DNA from 4 places in the Oceanobacillus sp. AG genome. Region 1 is predicted to be linked to each of the others. Evidence: riboswitches for the same ligand, from Rfam matches in the RefSeq annotation. Region 1 holds a riboswitch; each other region holds the start of a gene.
What was found. Region 1 has a riboswitch for thiamine pyrophosphate ahead of thiW (energy coupling factor transporter S component ThiW). Riboswitches for the same ligand answer to the same signal wherever they lie in the genome.
Positions count from the first base shown of each region.

Region 2: another riboswitch for thiamine pyrophosphate. It lies ahead of GN217_RS12700 (YkoF family thiamine/hydroxymethylpyrimidine-binding protein); the one in region 1 lies ahead of thiW (energy coupling factor transporter S component ThiW).
Region 3: another riboswitch for thiamine pyrophosphate. It lies ahead of GN217_RS14300 (acetylornithine deacetylase); the one in region 1 lies ahead of thiW (energy coupling factor transporter S component ThiW).
Region 4: another riboswitch for thiamine pyrophosphate. It lies ahead of thiM (hydroxyethylthiazole kinase); the one in region 1 lies ahead of thiW (energy coupling factor transporter S component ThiW).

Region 1 is NZ_WOWT01000015.1:75,521-80,472, forward strand. It holds gene thiE (thiamine phosphate synthase) at 1-163, opposite strand, end outside; gene thiD (bifunctional hydroxymethylpyrimidine kinase/phosphomethylpyrimidine kinase) at 166-990, opposite strand; gene thiW (energy coupling factor transporter S component ThiW) at 1,021-1,506, opposite strand; TPP riboswitch at 1,593-1,698, opposite strand; gene GN217_RS09745 (Ger(x)C family spore germination protein) at 2,041-3,192, opposite strand; gene GN217_RS09750 (GerAB/ArcD/ProY family transporter) at 3,206-4,303, opposite strand; gene GN217_RS09755 (spore germination protein) at 4,313-4,952, opposite strand, start outside.
Region 2 is NZ_WOWT01000023.1:972-5,923, forward strand. It holds gene GN217_RS12690 (ABC transporter ATP-binding protein) at 1-1,571, opposite strand, end outside; gene GN217_RS12695 (ECF transporter S component) at 1,552-2,157, opposite strand; gene GN217_RS12700 (YkoF family thiamine/hydroxymethylpyrimidine-binding protein) at 2,175-2,759, opposite strand; TPP riboswitch at 2,839-2,940, opposite strand; gene norA (multidrug efflux MFS transporter NorA) at 3,002-4,174, opposite strand; gene crcB (fluoride efflux transporter CrcB) at 4,605-4,952, shown strand, end outside.
Region 3 is NZ_WOWT01000027.1:44,712-49,663, forward strand. It holds gene GN217_RS14295 (CynX/NimT family MFS transporter) at 1-865, opposite strand, end outside; TPP riboswitch at 1,557-1,659, shown strand; gene GN217_RS14300 (acetylornithine deacetylase) at 1,795-3,078, shown strand; gene GN217_RS14305 (FecCD family ABC transporter permease) at 3,781-4,785, opposite strand; gene GN217_RS14310 (FecCD family ABC transporter permease) at 4,782-4,952, opposite strand, start outside.
Region 4 is NZ_WOWT01000012.1:25,277-30,228, reverse strand. It holds gene GN217_RS08000 (Lin0512 family protein) at 1-310, opposite strand, end outside; gene GN217_RS07995 (cysteine hydrolase family protein) at 311-925, opposite strand; gene thiM (hydroxyethylthiazole kinase) at 927-1,706, opposite strand; TPP riboswitch at 1,814-1,915, opposite strand; gene GN217_RS07985 (hypothetical protein) at 2,000-2,308, opposite strand; gene GN217_RS07980 (hypothetical protein) at 2,613-3,251, opposite strand; gene GN217_RS07975 (hypothetical protein) at 3,363-3,572, opposite strand; gene GN217_RS07970 (hypothetical protein) at 3,708-3,890, opposite strand; gene GN217_RS18930 (HXXEE domain-containing protein) at 4,123-4,359, shown strand; gene GN217_RS18925 (HXXEE domain-containing protein) at 4,347-4,628, shown strand; partial or broken gene GN217_RS07960 (SDR family oxidoreductase) at 4,651-4,743, shown strand; gene GN217_RS07955 (DUF4367 domain-containing protein) at 4,823-4,952, opposite strand, start outside.

The DNA.
Region 1 (4,952 bases):
TTTTACTATCTCCTGAAAGGGAGCCTGGGCCTTTTTCCCGAAATTGGAAAATTGTAATTCCAGCTTGTATAGCTTGCTCCAGAACAGCAACGGGATTACCTTTAACATTTTGACTTCCCATAATGAAATATTTCCTTAAGCTTAATGGATTAAATGATGACATCGTTACTCCACCTCAGTTGTCGTTAAATTATTTGTATGGATACGCGGTGCCCAATGATTTGTCGGTCCGCTACCAGCTCCTAAGTCCAAAGAATACTTGATCGCGAGCGTTACATAATGTTTTGCCTGTTTAACCGCAATGTTAAGAGGGAGGCCTTGGCTTAGATTAGCAGTTATCGCTGCTGCATACGTACAACCTGTACCATGTGTATTATTTGTATTTATTCGGGGAGCCGAAAAGCTATGGATCCTTGAACCATCATAAAGGAAATCAACCGCATCGCCTTCGCGGTGACCGCCTTTAACTAGTGCAGCTTTCGCGCCAAAATTTTTCACAAGCATTTCGGCAGCCTGCTTCATGTCCTCATCGGTTTCAACTTTTTCATCTATTAGATATTCTGTTTCTGGAATATTTGGAGTTACAATTGTTGTAAGAGGGAGCAAATTCTTCCGCAAATAATTACGGGAATCGCGTTCAATCAATGTGTCACCGCTTGTGGCAACCATGACCGGGTCCATAACATAAGGTGCATCCAAATGCTTAATTTTATTATAAATCATTTTCATCATATCCTGATTGGCAATCATCCCTGTTTTAAATGCATGGATAGGCATATCAGAAATAATCGAGTCTAGTTGCTGTTCGATCATTTCTAGAGAGACGTGGGAAACAGCTTGAACACCTGTCGTGTTTTGGGACACGATGGAGGTGATAACCGACATCCCATAAGTTTTCAATTCCTGAAACGTTTTCAGATCGGCGTGAATTCCAGCACCGCCGCTCGGGTCCGTACCCGCTATCGTTAGAGCACATGCAACATTCTTCATTGAACATTCTCCTTCATCAACTTACTCATTTTAATTTTTTATTAAGCCCTTGGTGTAAACTTTAGATACAACGAGCAGTCCAAGAATTGCTCCAGATATACTGCTTACAAGGAATGGGGGGATGAAAACAAATGCACCGGCCGATGTCCCCATAAATACATAAGCAAATGGCACTGCAAATAATGCACCAATAACCCCACTGCCAATCCCTTCACCTAATGCGGCGAGCGATTGCTTCTTGGTTTGCTTATACAGGAACCCTGCAAGAAAAGCGCCGACCATTGCACCTGGGAAGGCTAATAAGGTTCCTAGTCCGAGCATATTGCGTAATAGACTGATCATGAAAGCAATAATGACTGCCGGACCGGGTCCCAAGGTGACAGCGGCTACGACATTAATCGCATGCTGTACTGGATAAGCGCGGGCTACACCGGCAGGAAACCAGATTAATTGTGCGCTGATTGTTCCAATTGCGATAAAGACGGCCATCGTCGTGATGAGACGGGTTTTATTCATACTTGACCTCCAATCTTAAGGGGTAAAATCAACCAATTAAAAAGCCAGGTCATGATTAGACCTGGCTTCACAAGAAAATAGTTATGAGAACAATCTCACTACTTCCCTACGCTGGCATTAACCAGATCAGGTCGATAAGAGTCGGAAACACACTTTCCTCTCAGCCCAGTTAGGGCACCCCTAGTAGTTTCATATTATTTAGTTCGAATCTAGCATAGCAAAAGTTTTCATAAATGTCACATGTTTTGAAAAAAGGTATAGACAAGAACCAGTTTTCTCTATGGCTTCACTAGGATACTTGTCCACCTCAATTTCTCCAACCCGGTAAGCTTATAAATGGATTGCACGGATTCGGTTAGCAAAACGGGGAATGATTTCAGTTGGTGTTATCACGCATTAAATCGAGCATAAACTGTCCGACATAGCGTGCGAATTCCTTATTTGAGCATAGTAATAAAGGTTGACTCCTTCTTCTTTAAGGCGGTTAAATAAAAAGACGGACAGCTAAACCATGAAGGTTTAGCTGTCCACTTATTAATCAATCGCCCCAAAGTTGACAATTGTCACATCGATATCAAATTCTATTTTGGCATCTTGATATTTTTCCATCCATTCCTTGTTAGTCGTCTTACTTCCTTTTCTTGAAGTGATATACTTTCTCCCAAGACCCAATGCATCTGAGTTTACTTCTTGAAGTTTCGCGAATAGGTTTTCATATTCTCTTACAAAGTATTTCTCTATATCACGTTCGAATTTCCGAGAAGTATCTTCTGATTTAATGTCCATTGGGATTGAGGTTTCTAATAATTCCAGTTTCATTGTGATATCTGCCTTAAACGCTAACGAATCAGAGTCGACAATTTTTATTTTCCCTTTACCTGTATTAAGCATTAAAGAAAGATAAATCGAATCTTCAATTTCTGACGGTTCTCCTTTATAAGCAATTATCTCGTCCAGATAATTTTCACGAGGGACGCCTACATCAATTGGGGTTCCTCTCAAACGCTGTCTCAATAAATTAGCCATGAATGATTCTTTTACTGATATGCTAGCAACATACTGGTCTGCCCGAAAAGCGGCTGCACCAGTTAGTGTAGGTTTACCATCCACTACGTCTATTACTGGAAGTATCGGATCAATGCCGACTTGTTGCACTAATCGCGTGAAAAACTGTAAGGTAATTGGTGGTAAAGTACCCTTTTCGACCTCTTTACTTATTAAGTCTTGTAAATACTTTGTTCGATTTAATTCTACACTTTGTTGCTCTATTTCAAGAATTTCTCTTGCAGTTTGATTGGTTACGGCTAGCTGCATAATGTCAGAAACAGTTGCATCACGAACTAGTGTATTAAGAAAGGGAAGAATACCCGATTCAGCTGCTTCTCTTCCGTAAAATTCTATATTGATTTTTCCGGGGACTAATGGATAGGGCGATTGTTTTTCAGCTTCTACACGGGCTTGTTTAATTGTATGACCCCTTCCAGTCAACAAACTAGTCATATCTGGAGCATTCGGATCAAAAATATAAGGAACGAGTGTCGTTTCAATCATTCTTTTTTCCCCTTCATCTATTAGATCAACTCCGCGTGTATTAATGATTGCCAACTTCTCAATTTGTGTTGTTTCCAGACAAGCCTGCAGAAATACAATAAATATGAATAACGGTATTAACTTAGCAGTTCGCATGTATTCACCCTCCTTATTTCTTCCGTATTTTTTTCTTTAAAAGAACGAGTGGCAAAAGAAGGAAGGGATAAATATATACAATCCCATAGGATACCCTGCTAACATTATCAATCAAACGCTGAATGATAAAATGCTCATTAAAAAAAGGGATCAGAATTAGAAGGATACTTGCACTTGTGTAAACACTAATTTCGTTCGAAAGATTATAAATACGTTTCGCTATATAACTTATGCACCACATAAGAAGAATCACTTTTGGCATCGCAACCATCATCCATTCTGCAATGACAACGTAGTCCAACCGCTCGATGATAGGAGAGGTTTGAATTTTAAACAAGTTTAATACAACCCAAATTCTTCTTTCCAATTGAGCTGGACTTAAAAATCCAATCGCTATGTTTGTAGAAAGAAGGACGAGGAAAGTGAAATAGGATAGTCCTAAGAAAACAGGCTTACCAATCTTTTTTTTATTTGCTACAAAGGGATAGATAAAAAACAAGATTTCAAATCCTGTAAATGTATAAGACGCAGCAATTGTGCCTCGTAAAATATCCATTATATCTTTATCCATCACAGGCAGAAAGTTGAGAAAATCCATTTGTCGAATTGGTTGAATTAATAAAACAAATAACCAAGAAGAGAACATAAAGAAGAGAAAGGTGACGCCAACAACTGCTTTTAGACCGCCAAATACCGTATAGATAGCAATAATAAGAAGCATACATCCCAGCACGAATGCATTACTATCCGGTAAAACAAAAACCTTAATAATCTCGATATAGGTTACGAGTGTGGATAAGATATAGAATATAAAATAAAGGATGTATACCGTTCCGAGCACTTTTGAAATAAAACAGCCAAATAGGTCGGCCTGAACGCCGAGGATATCCGTATTTTCATATTGCCTCAATATATATAACATGACAAAAAGGAGCAGGGCAATATAGAGGTAGGCAATGAGTATCGAAATCCATGCGTCATGCCCTGCTTCCATAAAGACAATTCGTGGGATTCCAATCAATCCAACACCCAGCTGCATGGAGGCAATAATAAAAAGCATATAGAAAGAACGGAATTGTTCACCTTTTGGTATTTGAAGATTAATTTTCATATACAATCCCTACTCATCAACATCTCTTCTTTCCGCAGCTCTCTCTTTGTTAAATAATTGTTTATCCTTTGGTCGATACGATAAAAAGCGTTTATATTTCGTTTGCTCCGGCAGACGGTAAAAAGATTTGTTAAAATCTGCAAGTCGGAGGGGGTACAATGGCGCGAGGTATGGTCTGCCTAAAGACTCTAGACGAACTAAATGGATGACTAATAAACAGATACCAAACATCAGCCCGATAATCCCGTAAAAACCAGCAAGGAAAAACAGTGGGAAACGAACAAATCGTATCGTATTACCCATGATATAACTAGGCGTCGCATAAGAAGCTAAAGCACTCATTGTAACTAATATGATCAGAATGTTACTCGAAATTCCAGCTTGAACCGCTGCAGTTCCAACAACCACACCACCAACAATACCTATCGTCTGACCCACTTTGGTAGGTAGTCTTGCTCCAGCTTCCCGTAATAGTTCAATTACGAGTTCGATCAAGAATACTTCAATAAGCGGCGGAAATGGAACAACTGCTCGAGATTCACCGAGCGAAACTAGGAGCTGGGATGGGACTAGTTCGTAATGATACGTAGTTGCAACGACGTACATTGGGGTTAACAGTAAAGTTACAAATGCAGCAAGAAAACGAAGA
Region 2 (4,952 bases), on a different contig from region 1:
TCACCTTCTTTATGAAGTACTCGAGTCCGGTAAGGCGGACGTAATCGCGCTTTTTCCAATAGATCAGCTTGCCTCCAAAGACTTTCCGGCTCGCCATTGTAATGAATATGCTGCTGATATAATACAATCGTCCGATCAACTGTATCCACGATATCCATATCATGCGTGACGAAGACGATTGCCGTTCCATTTTGTCTCAAGCTATCAATCATGTACATCAGTTCTCTCGTAGTCTCTGCATCTTGACCAAATGTCGGTTCATCAAAAAATAAAATATCTGGTGTTTCATCCAGCATCGTTGCTACACTTAAGCGGCGCTTTTCTCCACCACTTAAGGAAAAAGGATTACTGTATTTATTTTTTTCTAAATGGAACTGCTTTAAAAGTGTGGTTGCAGCGGTATTTAATTCAGCTGTTGACCATCCATTCAATTTCATTCCAAATGTTAATTCATCGTATACGGTGTCCGTGATGAATTGATGCTCCGGGTTTTGAAAGACATATCCCATTCTTTTTCGCAGCTCTTTTTCCTCCCATTGCTCCACCGGTTTATCGTAAAAGTTTATAGTTCCTTTTTGAGGGGTTAATAACCCAGTCATTAATTGCAGTAAGGTAGATTTTCCAGCTCCATTCTCCCCAACAATGGCGACGAATTCTCCCCGATGAATTTTTAAGTTTATTTCTTGTAAAATGGGTTGTTTCTTATGATGGAAGCTCATCTGCTCTATCGTTATTAGGACATCTCTCTTGATAGAGGGAGGGGATTTCACAGGAATCGGGTAAGGATCGGCAGCGTTAGAAAACTGCTTTGGTAAAAATATTCCTTCTTTTTTTAATAAAGAATGATGATTTGCAAAGATGGATGCTGCATTGCCGTCTGCGATGATTGTACCCTGTTTTCCTAAAACAAGCATACGATCGGTAATATCCAGCCAGTCCTCGATTTGATGTTCAATGATAAACACAGCTAGCTTTTGTTTTTCTTGAATTTGTTTAATTAATTGGATAAATTCTATTCGAGAAACCGGGTCTAAATTTGCTGTAGGTTCATCTAAGATCAATAGTTCCGGTTCCAATAAAAGAACAGCTGCTAGAGCAAGTTTCTGCTTTTGTCCTCCAGATAACTCGTAGATTTTTCGATTTTGAAAACCATTCATTCCAACGGCAGACAACACCTCCGAAATGCGCTCAGGCATTTCGGAAGGGGCAATTTTTCTGTTTTCCAATGTAAAAGCAAGTTCATCCTCTACGGTAATCATGCAAAATTGACTTTCCGGATCTTGAAAGACAATCCCGATCTTCTGATTGAGCTCTCCTTTTTGATAGTCTTGTATATTTTTCCCCCGGTGAAAGATGTCGCCGGAAGAAATGCCTTCTACTGTATCGGGATATAACCCATTTAGGCATAGAGCTAGACTGCTTTTCCCTGAACCGCTTGCTCCAATAAGGAGGGTCGTCTCATGATCTCTTAAGGAAAAGTGCAGTTCATTGAGTAATGGTTTATCCGAATTTTCATAGCCGAATGAGAAATTGTCCACATAAAGTAATGGATTAGGCTGCGTCTTTTTCACGTTTTTTCTGTATCTCCTTTCCTAAGGCATAGCCGCGAAGGACCCCAGTTTTTGCTAATTTGTCACTCAACCATTTCCCTAGGACACCCGCGAGAAGGGCACCACTGATGATGCGAACAGCTAACATCGCTATAAGTAATGCAGGGGCTAACGCGATATTTCCGGATGAAAATAAATTCCAAGTGAAACTGAAAACGGCTGCAAAGACACCGGAAAGAATTAAAATGCGTAAACGATAATCCTTCCATTTTGTTATTGCGAAGGCAAACTCTGCTCCTAAGCCTTGAATTGCAGCTGCTAGAATAAGTCCGGGTCCCGCGGCAGTTCCCAATAATACTTCGGTAACTCCTGCGATAAGTTCAGCTGTAAAGGCAACCCCCGGCTTCCGAATGATATAAGCTGCAACGATGGAAACAATGAACCAAATGCCAAAAATAATTTCATACCCAAACGGTGCGAGACCAAATGGAGCAAGAATATTACGAATACCTTGACCAACAAGAAAGAATGCTAAGTAAATGATCCCGAAGACGACACCTAATATCGACATGAGAACAATTTCTTTTAATTTCCAATGCTTTGTCATTTCACTTCTCCCTAGGTTTATTTTGTAGGACTGTTGGCGGAAAGGCTAAATGTCATGGTGACATGAGAGACTTTTTCTTGGACGAGTTCAAAGGATTCATGTAATGCATTGAAGATATCATGAACGTCTCCGTCTAATCTTGTTGCATAATGTGTAGAAGTAACCGTGACATTACGATGCTTTGATAGATTGATTTGTTCATAGATTTTATCCATGTAATCTTCATGCCCCATTGGATAAAGGGAAAATTTACAACCGGCGATTTGGAGGATCGCTTTCGCTTTTTCTTCGTTCAATGGTATGTCTGTTTCATCCATATACGCGTCAGCTTCCGTGTCACCAGGACAGCCGATGGAGAACGTACCATTCATAGCAACATGCTCCCCAGTATTCGCTGCATGTAGGAAGATTGCTTTTGCAACATCGAAAACATGGATCATTTTTCCGCGGATACACGTACTGACATCATCCGTTTCCTTCCAAACCTTGGAGGTATCAACCTCACTTAATGTTGATAGAATAATATCAACAAAATTATCACTCATCGGGTGCAGACTAAATTGACAACCTACAATACGACTAGTTCCACAATTGTTACGCATTCCAATCTCCTCCTATTGATAATAAAAAAACTGCATTCCTAAGGGGAATGCAGTTTACACATTAATTTTAACAACATAATATTCGTAAACTGCACTTCCCCACGCTAGTATTATCTAGATCGGGTAGTAAGGGTCGGATTAATCCTCTCAGCCACATGACGCAGCTCCCCTAGTGCTTATGTTTTGATATGCAGTTATTCTAATTCCAGATTGTATACATGTTTCGGTATTTTGTAAAGTATTTAATCAATTTTAATATCCGGTTTCTTCCAAAATATAGTGATAAGGAGACAGACGACAATAACGATCGAGCTGAAAACAAACGGATAATTGATATCTATATCAAATAAAACCCCACCAACTACTGGACCAAATACATTAGCAAGGGACGTGAAGAATGAGTTCATGCCGCCAACAAAACCTTGCTCATTCCCGGCGATTTTTGATAAATAGTTGGTAACAGCTGGACGAATCAGGTCAAACCCAATAAATACCGTGAAGGTTACCGCCATTACTTGCCAATAAGAATTAGCGAGTGTCATGGCAAAGACCAGCATAGCAGAAATGGCGAGCGACCAGCGAATAATATTGATTTCTCCGATCAACTTTGTTAACCAATCGAACAATACAACCTGGAAAATCGCTCCGATAATCGCACCACCTGTAATGGCAATCGCAATGTCAGAAGGAGTGAATCCGTGCTTATGATCAGTATAAAGGCTGAAGAAAGAATCAAACGCGGCAAGACCGAATGTTGAAATTAAAATAACAATAAAAGCGATGAAAAACATCGGCATAAACACTTTCCTCAAGCCACTTTTGCCGAGTTCTTCGGTCATATCAGCCATATCGTCTGTTTTCGACTTCGGCTCTTTTAAGGATAAAATCGAAACGAAAGCAACAATTAAACCACACGCCGCAGCAGAGAAGAACGGTACACGCGTACCAATCTCTGCTAAGAAGCCACCAATTCCTGGTCCGATAATAAATCCGGTACTAATCATCGCTGACATATAGCCGAGTGCTTTAGGCCGCGTTTTCAGCGTCGTAATATCCGCGATAAATGCGGTAACAGCAGGCATGATGAATGCGGCACTTATTCCTCCGAGAATTCGTGAGGCGAACAATACTTCAATTGTTTTACCAAGACCAAATAAAAACTCGGAAAAACTGAAGATAAAAAGACCAATGACAATCATGCGTTTACGCCCATATTTATCAACTGCTTTTCCAGCCAAGGGCGAGAAAATCAATTGAGCTAAAGCGAATGCAGCCGTTAAATAACCGACAACAGTACCACTGATGCCGAGTTCATTCATAATAGTTGGCAGAACCGGTATAACAAGTCCAATTCCTAAAAATACAAAGAATATATTTGTAAGCAGAAGCGTCAATGTCCAATCTTTCTTTTTCATAGCTTTTTCTCCTAGGTGATATGATATTCTGTACTAAACATAGAAATTTTACTCTGATTCGATGAGAGATGCAAGCATATATTACTATTTATTATAACTTAATTTTCGCAACCTGAAACAATTTAAGCAAGCTAGCAATTGTAGTAATCATCTCTCGTTTTATTCTCCCATTTTGCGCATTATGTATGCTCGATAGGATGGCTGAACTGCTTTGACTTTTACAAATGCGACAGTTGCTTGCGTTAATATCTTAATAAAGTGAAACTTCATTCAGCGGGGGGGGGGTCCTTCTCCTCCACTGAATGTTAGTTGAACAGAATCAGGGATTTACGGACTGTATATCGCCCGCCTGAACATTTTGGTTTTCCCTCATGTTTAGAGATGGGGGTATTACAGACTGTTAATACGTGATAAAAAGGATGTTGGATGAATGATTTATATCTATATTGGACTTGCCGGAGCATTCGGAGCGATGCTGCGGTATAGTATAGGAATTCTAATTATGACAGAACATGTTTTTCCCTATGCGACGTTATTGGTTAATTTGATAGGGAGCTTTTTACTTGCGTGGCTGACTTACGGACTGTTTAAAAGGATTCATCTGGATGAAAAGCTGAAAACAGCGATAACAACGGGTTTTGTCGGCTCGTTCACTACATTCTCCGCTGTCAGTGTGGAAACGGTTGAGTTGTTCCAAAATCAGTCGATGTTACTTGGGTGCGTCTATGTTTTTGTGAGTTTGGTTGGAGGGCTTGGTATGTGTGAAGTTGGTTTTCGG
Region 3 (4,952 bases), on a different contig from region 1:
GGCTTTGGGATCTCACTTTACCGGCAAAGGTCGGTACTAAAAAGCTAGCGGGAAGCCCAATAATCTGTGCGAAAGATAGGAGCCAACCAGCTGTCGTTAAACTTACACCATTTGAAATCAACATTTCAGGCAACCAAGATATCGTCACATAAAATAAGAATGATTGTAAGCCTAAAAGGGTTGCAACCTGCCATGCCAAGGCGGAACCCCACATTCGATTATTAGCCGAATTATTACTTTCTAGTTGTATCTGTTTTCCTTCATTGTTTACTGTATTTTTTCTTGTTATATATATCCAAATAAGGACAGCTAGGATTGCAGGTATCATCCAGATTTGCAGAGATAATTGCCAATTTCCATTTAACATTTTTGTAAATGGATAACTTAACCCTGAAGCAGAGGCTGCAAATATATTCATAGCTGTTGAGTAAACACCTGTCATGAGTGCAACCTTCAACGGGAAATTATCCTTAATTATTCCTGGTAATAAGACATTACATATTGCAATACCCGAACCAATAATAAGTGTTCCTAGCAATAACGGGGTAAGAATTGCGAAAGAGCGAATTAGAATACCGATAATGATTAAAAGTAAACCAATGATTAATGCAATTTCGCTTGTTAATTTTCTAGATAACTTTGGAACAATTGGTGATACAATGGCAAATGTAATCAGGGGTAAGCTTGTCAATAACCCTGCCGTTCCATTCGTAATATCAACGTCATCTCTGATTAAACGAATTAAAGGACCGATTGACGTAATAGCAGGCCGTAAGTTAAAAGCTACGAATATAATTCCAATTGTTAAAATAAGGTTCTGTAAATTAAAAGGACCTTTATTGATAGCATGATCTGTATTCTTCATGAAAGACCTTCTTTCAATCTATATTCCAATATTAAATAGGATATCATTCAAACAAACATACATCAATCATTGTTATTCGCTTGAAGCAAACATCCTAAATAATATTCTTTCTGGTATTCAAGTATAGATTTATTAGAAAATAAGCATTGCAACAATGGCGCCGTTCAGAAGATTTGCTAATGTAGCTCCGATTAGCGCTTTCATCATTAGTTTTTGAATTTGAGGTACCATATCTGATCGTTTGCCCGCGAGTCATTATGGTAGCTCAATGCTAGTTAAGTAAAACCAAAAACCGGACAAGGGGATACTTTTATAACTAAAATAGACATGTTTGTTTATAGATGCAAATATAATGTTGCTGACATACACTTTAAGCTGTTTTCTTTTTTTGAAGAGTAATTTCAACATGATGACGCTATATATGTAATCTAAATAAAACCCCCTAATAAGACACTTGAATATGCCTGTATTAGAGGGTTTTTCTTACTTACCGTCGAATCTTTTTTTTAGTATAACTGAAATTTTATTTTTAATTAATGATAATTAATTATGATAAAAAATGAGCTAAATAGTCCTGCATACATTTCGTTTTATCATAAGAAATCAAAATAGAAGAGAGTACATCAAACAGAGGTTGCAGTTTAACAATCAATATGACATACTAAACTTAATGTCTGAAAAACTCATATTTAATCACCACTAGGGGTGTTTTACTGAAAAACTGAGAGAGGTAATCCTCAACCCTTGAACTTGATCTAGTTTGAACTAGCGTAAGGAAGCGGTGAATAGAACAGATTGAAGAACATGTTTTTTCATGTAACTAATTTGTGTCTTATTCTAACCACTTCTATTTTCTAGGAGTGGTTTTTTTGTTTAGGGAGGTGAATGACTAGTTGTCTATTAAAATAAATTAGAGAGGGAGTTATCTAATGGATATAACGGTTGAACACTTATTAAAGCAAGTCGACGCAAGAAAAATGGAATTAATTGATTTATTATCAAAGCTCATTGAATATAATACATCTGCGCCTCCTGCTCGGAATACGAAAGATGCACAGAATTTTATCGCTGATTATTTACATCGAATGGGCTTTGAAATCGACATGTGGGACGTGTATCCAAATGACCCGAATGTTGTTGGTGTGAAAAAGGGAATAAAATCTACTACACATAATAGTCTCATCATCAATGGTCATATTGATGTAGCTGAGGCTCGTGAAGATGAAGTGTGGAAAACGAATCCATTCGAGCCGATTATCGAAGAAGATCGGATTATTGGTCGAGGAGCCGCTGATATGAAGGGCGGGCTTGCTAGTGCATTATTCGCAACGAAACTATTGAATGAAGCGGATATCGAATTGCCAGGAGATCTGATTTTCCAATCTGTTATAGGTGAAGAAGTTGGTGAGGCGGGTACGTTGCAATGTTGCGAGCGAGGGTATAATGCAGACTTTGCGCTTGTAGTAGATACGAGTGATTTACATATCCAAGGTCAAGGCGGTGTAATAACTGGGTGGATTACGGTAAAAAATCCGCGTACGTTTCATGATGCGATGAGAAGGAACATGATACATGCTGGCGGTGGTCTGCCTGAAGCGAGTGCAATTGAAAAGATGATGAAAGTTATAGAAGGCTTACAAGAGCTGGAGCGCTATTGGGCTGTAACGAAACAGTATGAAGGATATCCGGCGGGAACGAATACGATTAATCCTGCTGTAATTGAAGGGGGACGCCATGCGGCATTTATTGCTGATGAGTGTCGTTTATGGATCACGGTGCATTATTATCCGAATGAGACGCATGAACAAGTGAGTAAAGAAATAGAAGACTATATTCTTCGCATTGCCAAAGCAGATCCTTGGTTGTGCCATCATCCGCCTACTTTTGAATGGGGTGGAACTTCGATGATTGAAGAACGCGGGGAAATCTTCCCATCATTAGAAGTCGATAAGAATTATACTGCGGTTCATGCGCTAGCCGCGTCTCATGAAATGGTACACGATAGTAAGGTGGTCATCGATGTTTCCCCTTCTGTTACCGATGGAGGATGGTTTGGGCATATGGGGATACCGGCAGCGATTTATGGACCGGGTGAGTTCAGGCATGCACATGCGGTCAATGAGGAGGTTTCTATTCAACAACTTCTTCAATTTACGAAAACAATGATTCAATTTATCTATGAGTGGACGAATCAAAGGAAAACAAAATCGTAAAAGGAACGATGTCCATCAATGAAAAAGTGGTATGCTCAGCAGTTATGAATTATGAGACTTAAAGGATTTGAATCTGTCTTATAGCAGGGTTCTATTAGATAAAACAGCTCTAAATTCGTGAAACAGTCTCATATAAGGTTCTAAAAGCGAATTGAAATATCTAATGGGTGAATTTCATATTTTTGCAGAAGTGAAAAAATGGAGAGTATATTAACTGATCTGGGATTGTGACAATTTCGTTCGTGCACTTCTTGCATTTCCCATTATTACGGACTACTATGTTAAATCTTTTTGAAGTGTGAGTATCTAGTCATCTATGCTAGACTCGTTCATAGTTCCAAATATAAATAATTAAAACAGCATTGGTAGTTAAAATCCGATGCTGTTTTGCTATTTAGTCAGACATATAGATAATATAGAAGTCAGTTTTTTCCAAAAGTAAAGATTTATAAGGAGGTTGTGCAACAGGTGCAATCCTTCTAATTACGGATGTTTCTTTCTCTAAGTCTTCTAACTGAAATCGATAAAAATCGGATCGGTTCGTTATCTCTTATATGTTCCTCATTATAATCATTGGAGTTTATATCTTCATCATACTGTTTGGGTTTTTCCGGGAATCATCCTGGTGTGGAATAATTGAAGATGAAATGACTGCAAATCGTTATCCATTTGCAGCCATTTTTTATTTTAATCGTTTCATCCTCAATCCCTCACCAACAAATAAACAAAATATGGCGCACCAATCAAAGCAACCATAATTCCAGCCGGAATCGTTGTATCAATCAAATTTCTTCCAACTGTATCCGCAACCAACAGCAACCAGCCACCAAGTAAAATCGCAACCGGGATAAACAATTGATTCCTCGGTCCGACTAGGGATTTCGCAAGATGTGGTGCAATCAGTCCGATAAAGCTGATCCCCCCTGTGACAGAAACGGCAGCAGCTGCTAATGCAACAGCTGTTAAAAGTAGCGTGACGCGTTCTCTCTCAATGGAAACCCCAACACCAACTGCAACAGGTTCACTTAACCCAAGCAGGTTCAACCGGTTCGCTTTATATAAAGTAAATGGAATCAAAACGACAAGCCAGGGAAGGAGAGCCACAATAAATGGCCAGTCGGTTCCCCAGATATTCCCTGCGATCCATTTGGCGATAAAATCTACTTTCTCCCGCTCGGCAGAGGAAATAATCACAATCATCGCACCTGACAGTGCCGCAGAAAATCCGATTCCGATGAGCACGAGATTTACAGGCTGCAAGCCACTTTTTTTACTATAAGCAAATAGATAAATAAGGAAACCAGTGATAAATGCGCCGAGAAATCCAACAACTGGAATCATATAAACAAAGCGTCCAGCTTCAATCGGAAAAAATAAAAAGAAAACGGCAATGGCGACTCCCGCACCGGAATTAATTCCGATAATACCAGGATCAGCCAAATCATTTCTCGTAATTCCTTGCAGGATTGATCCAGACAGAGCGAGTGCCATCCCAGCTAGAAGGGTAATCAATATCCGTGGCAAGCGAATCGAATATAAGATGAATTCCTCATTTCTACTGCCAGATCCGAGAAGCGTCTGAATGAGTCGGTCAAAGGTTAAGCTGGATGAACCGATGCCCATGCTTATTATAACCGTCGTTATAATAAGTAATAGTGAAATAACTAAAATGATGCGCTGTTTATTAATTAATGCCGGATGTATCATACGAATGCTTTTCCTCCTTTACGAACGATGAGGAGGAAAAATGGTAAGCCGATCACAGAGATGATAGCGACAACAGGCGTTTCAAATGGTGCATTCAACGTACGCCCAACCGTATCAGCGAACAGCATGAACGTAGCCCCTGCAATCGCAGCCATTGGTAAAATAAA
Region 4 (4,952 bases), on a different contig from region 1:
CATCCTGTTGATCTTCAAGGAAAATACCGCTCGTTGTCGCCATACCTCCAGCAACGGTTTCTACCGTTACCGTTCCATAAGGAAGCAAACTTTTAATTTTTTCATGGTCAAGCTTTTCCTCGTCTTTTGGCACAGCGAGCTTAACGTTCACCCGCATATTGTTCAAGTCTTGACTTGGCAGCATTTTCCTTATTCCTGGCATGGAATTATAATGGATAGCATCCATAATCGCACGTTCGGCAGCTACATTTATGTCCTGGCCGTGGAGATCAATTCCCATTCCTGCTTCGATAAATAGAATTTCTTTCAATTATATTTCCCCTTTCCATTGTTTTTTTACTTCCACTGCGTGAACAACTTCTGCAAATGTTCCTTGGAGTAACTCTAATGCGTCGTGATGTAGTTTTTCATTATCCGAGACGACACAATTAGAGGGAACCGTTACGAAAAAATCTCTCATAGAAGCATCACGAGCAGTCGTGTCAATACACACATTCGTGTAAGCTCCAATAATCGTAAGGTGTCTTATACCATTTGAGCGTAATAAAAGCTCAAGATTTGTATGGACAAACGCGCTATACCGATGTTTTACGACAACTTTTTCTCCTGGAAGCGGAGTGAAATACTCATGAATTTCCGCTCCCCAGCTTCCAGGTTCACAGTAGGATAAATTACTTTTCTGATTGCTTCGGCCAAATCGTTCATTTGCAGAAGGGGATTCCGTCCAAGCACTATGTTCCGAGATCACATGAATCACTGGAATCTCACATTCTCGTGCTGCTTCTAGCAAATCCTTCATCTGTTTCATTTTTTCATAAAAAGCATGAATATCTTTCCCGCGTTTACCTGCAGTGCCTTCCGGATGGCAAAAATCATTTTGTAAATCGACTAGAAGTAGAGCTATGTTCCCGTTTGTTGTATTCATTCTAAATCTCTTGTAGCTTTTTATACGTATTCACCGTCTCCTGATCAAGCAGATAAAGCTGATCAAGTAAAGCAGGGATGAACGTGCCCGGCCCTTCCGCCTTTTTCATCGCAAGTTCCGCAGTTATCCCGTAAGCTGCAGTCACTTCCACACTTGCCTCATACAAGTCTTCGGCAACACTTAAATAAGGCCCAACGAGAGACGAAAGCAGGCACCCGCTTGCCGTAATATTTTGTAGCATGGTATGCCCATTATTACAAAGACTCATGCGCGTTCCGTCTGTAATGACGTCTGTTTTCCCTGTTGCAATAACAACCGTATCATATTCTTTCGCTACTGTTTGAGCAATTTTCGGATCAATCGATTCAACCGTAGAGTCAGGGCTTTTCATAATATCAAGCGCTCCGCCAAGTACGGAAATTTCCCCAGCATTCGCTCGGATAGCAGCGAATTTCACCTTTTCCAATAATTCATTAATCACTTTCGTACGGAATTTTGTTCCCCCTGCTGCGATGGGATCAAGAATGACTGGAATTCCTTTTTCATTCGCTTTAAGGCCAGCAAGCAGCATCGCCTCGGCCCGATCCTCGGTTAAAGTTCCGAGATTCAATACGACAGCATCCGCATGACTCGCATTCTCCTCCGCCTCTTTTGGTGTATTCGACATGGCTGGAGACGCACCAATCGCAATTAAACCATTTGCCGCAAAATTTGTCGCAACCTCATTCGTGATGTTATAGATAAACGGACTTTTTTCTCGAATTTTAGCAATATAGTTCATGTAAACTTCCTCCTTTTTAGTAAATTGAAATAGATTAAGGGCGAGGTAGTTTTTAAAAAAGAAAAACCACCCCGGGAATTGGAGTGGTTATTAATACAATTTAAGTATGTATACCAACTCCACTTTCCTACGCTAGTATGAACTAGATCAGGTTCAAAGGGATTAAGAAAAAGTCTTATCTCAGCCGACTGGCACCCCTAGTGGAAAAATATCTATTCTTTATGACTAGTCTATCTTATTTTTAATATAAAAGAAAGGGTTTGCGTGCGTGCACCCAAACCCTTTCTTTTATATTAAAAACCACCATATGGCACGAATCCGGGACCGTACTGCCAAAATCCCGGGCCGGGTCCGAAGCCAAGACCGTAACCAAATCCGGCCCCTGGACCGAACCCAGGACCGTATCCCGGTCCAAAGCCAAAACCTGGTCCTCCAGCGATTAAACTGCCACCTAAAAATCCTAGTCCTGCTCCTATTAATCCAGCTGCAAGCGGATCAATACCGCCACCTGGCCCAAACGGACCCGGCGGACGAGCCCGGTGCATTTCTGGATATGGTAATGGCGAATGATGCATCGGTACATGATTTACAAATCCATGCATGTATATGCTCCTTTTCAAGAAAAATTTTATCCTGTTCTTTCCCTTCCCTACAGCCTATGGCAGAGTACAGGAAACCGCACTAGACAAATCCCTATTTTTGACATGAAATTTGGGTCGGAAAACGAGATGAATCCTTTTTCTCAGGTGACTATGCATTCAGAATATCGAAAATACAAATTCCGTGAGCAACATGACAGTATTCCGGACATATAGAAGGTTATCAATCCCTATTGACCAGCTCATTTCGCCTAAGAGGAGCTATCAACGTCAGGATGTTAAGATTCCTAAATACCCCACTTCCCGCTTAAGACTTGCTCGGAAAAATGGTGTAAGACCACGAATAAATGAAATCAATAATAAAAACAATCCCCCAAACCATTGAAATGTTATACATCATTTCATTTGCATAAGGTGATGCCAAGTAATTGTCATCACCAATCCACGAAAGATCAGTCAGGTAATTCATCGCCTGATTGAGATCCTTTATTCCATAGCTCCAGAAAACAATCTGGACGGCTGCGAATATAAGTAAATGGAAAATGGAGCTGTATCGATTGATTTTGGCAATATATTTCGGGTCTTTTTGTCTCCTGATGATTTCTTTATCCCTTTCAGTAAGTAAGTCGATACCGCGCAAATTACCAATCTTCAAGCGCATCCAACGGTCCAACTTCCGGAAATCATTGATGCCAAAAGTGCACGCATACAAAATAAAAATCAAAATAACAATTTGAAACATCGAAATCTCGCCTGTTTCCCGGTAAATAAGGAGAGCAAGCACTCCCTCAACGATAAATAAGCCGAGAAAAGACAGCAGAAAGATAAGACTTAAATTCCGTTTGTTGAAAAAATAGCGGATGACCCCGAATAGAATTAATGAGATAAAGGACAGTATTTCTGCAGCGATAAAAATTTCCCATTGATGTTGGATTAGAAAGGTCATTTGGTGGCTCTCCCCTTTTGGAATTGGTTTAGGTTAATATGAAAAACACTCACTTGTAGTTTTACGGCGGAAGTGAGTGTTTGGTTTCAATGATTGCGCCTATAAATTCTCTTAAAACCATCGGATATGACTAAGTTGTATTTTTAACCTGTCTAGCTTTCTCTTGAATTTCCCCCGTTTATCGGTGATTAGTTGGATTTCAGATTTCAAAGCAATCTTTTCTGCCACGGTTTCGATTGTCAAGTTCTCTGTATTAATCCGTTCCTGGAAAATATCATGCGATAGTCCTGCGATACATCGATCGCTTTGTTTAACTCCCAAGGTTATATTCCCACTTCTAAACACGAGGGAAACCCAATATGTGAAGGTTGGGATATACAGTCCGTAAATCCCTGATTCTGTTCAACTAACATTCAGTGGGAGAGGTAAGGATATCCCCACTGAATGAGTTTCACTTTATGGCACGGGTTGCAATATCGGCGGTCCACCTAAAGACGAATCTTTAAGTCTTTTATAAGCAACATAAAAGGAAATCATTGCACCGATAACAAAGAACATGGCTGAAACAAAGGAAAGTTCTTCTAAAGATATTATCTCATTTGATGAGTTTGTTGATTTTGATTCTTGTGGTGATGACATAATGAGTACACCTCCAAATATCTTTTCCTTCTTTAATGTATTCAAGCGGAGAAAATATTTTACTCTTTTTAAAGGAAGACAGCCTTCAGATAATAACCTACCCGCCGATTGCCTTCCAGCCATGCGAAAAGTATTAATTATAAACTCGTATAAAGATAGGAATAATCATGTTAAAATACTGTTATAGAAAGGTTTTATAAAAGAGCATTTCTAAGAAAGGAGTTAAAAGGTTATGGATATCCATCTATTCATCCTAATTTTCACCATCATTTTCATGCTCCACAACCTAGAAGAAATCATGACAATTGAAAAATGGTTCAACAAAACGTATCCAAGAATTCGCAAAAGAATCCCTGCTTTTATAGAAGAAGAACTCAGGAAATTTGAGACAATGAATGCAGCCAGATTTTCTTTCGTTGTATTTTTACTTTCTATCCCAGTAGCTATTCTGATTGAATTACAACAATAACTGAGCATTATCTTCTATTTCTCGGGTTAAATCTGTTATTTGCTTTAAATATTTTCACCCATCCCTTACAATCCTTATACTTACGCAGCTATACTCCAGGTCTTTGGACTTCTGTATCACTGATCATTCCTTATTATATTATTCTTTGTTATCATATATCTAATACTGGTTTATTAACATTCAACAATTTATTAGGTGCAGTCGTAATTCTAATCTTGTTTATTCCTATTTTTCTTCTCAGTCATAAAGCAGCAGAAAAATGGAACTAACTCCTCGAGACAAAATTCAACAGTAGCAAATCTTGTCCTTTACTTAGCATCCGACGAATCCAGTTATTCCACTTGTTCTGAGTTTATCGTGGATGGTGGAATTACCGCAATGTAATAAACTTTTTACATCAAAAAAAACGACAGAGATTATCTAAAAATATTCCCTGTCGCTTTTTATTAGACGAAATGTGCTCTTACTCAATCCCCTCTGCTATTTGCAGAAACAATTCTTTCGGCATTTCAGACTCTTCGCCAATTAATTCAAGAAACACATCTTCATGTTCCCAAGTGAGACACATGAAACCATCATCATCAACCGCCAGA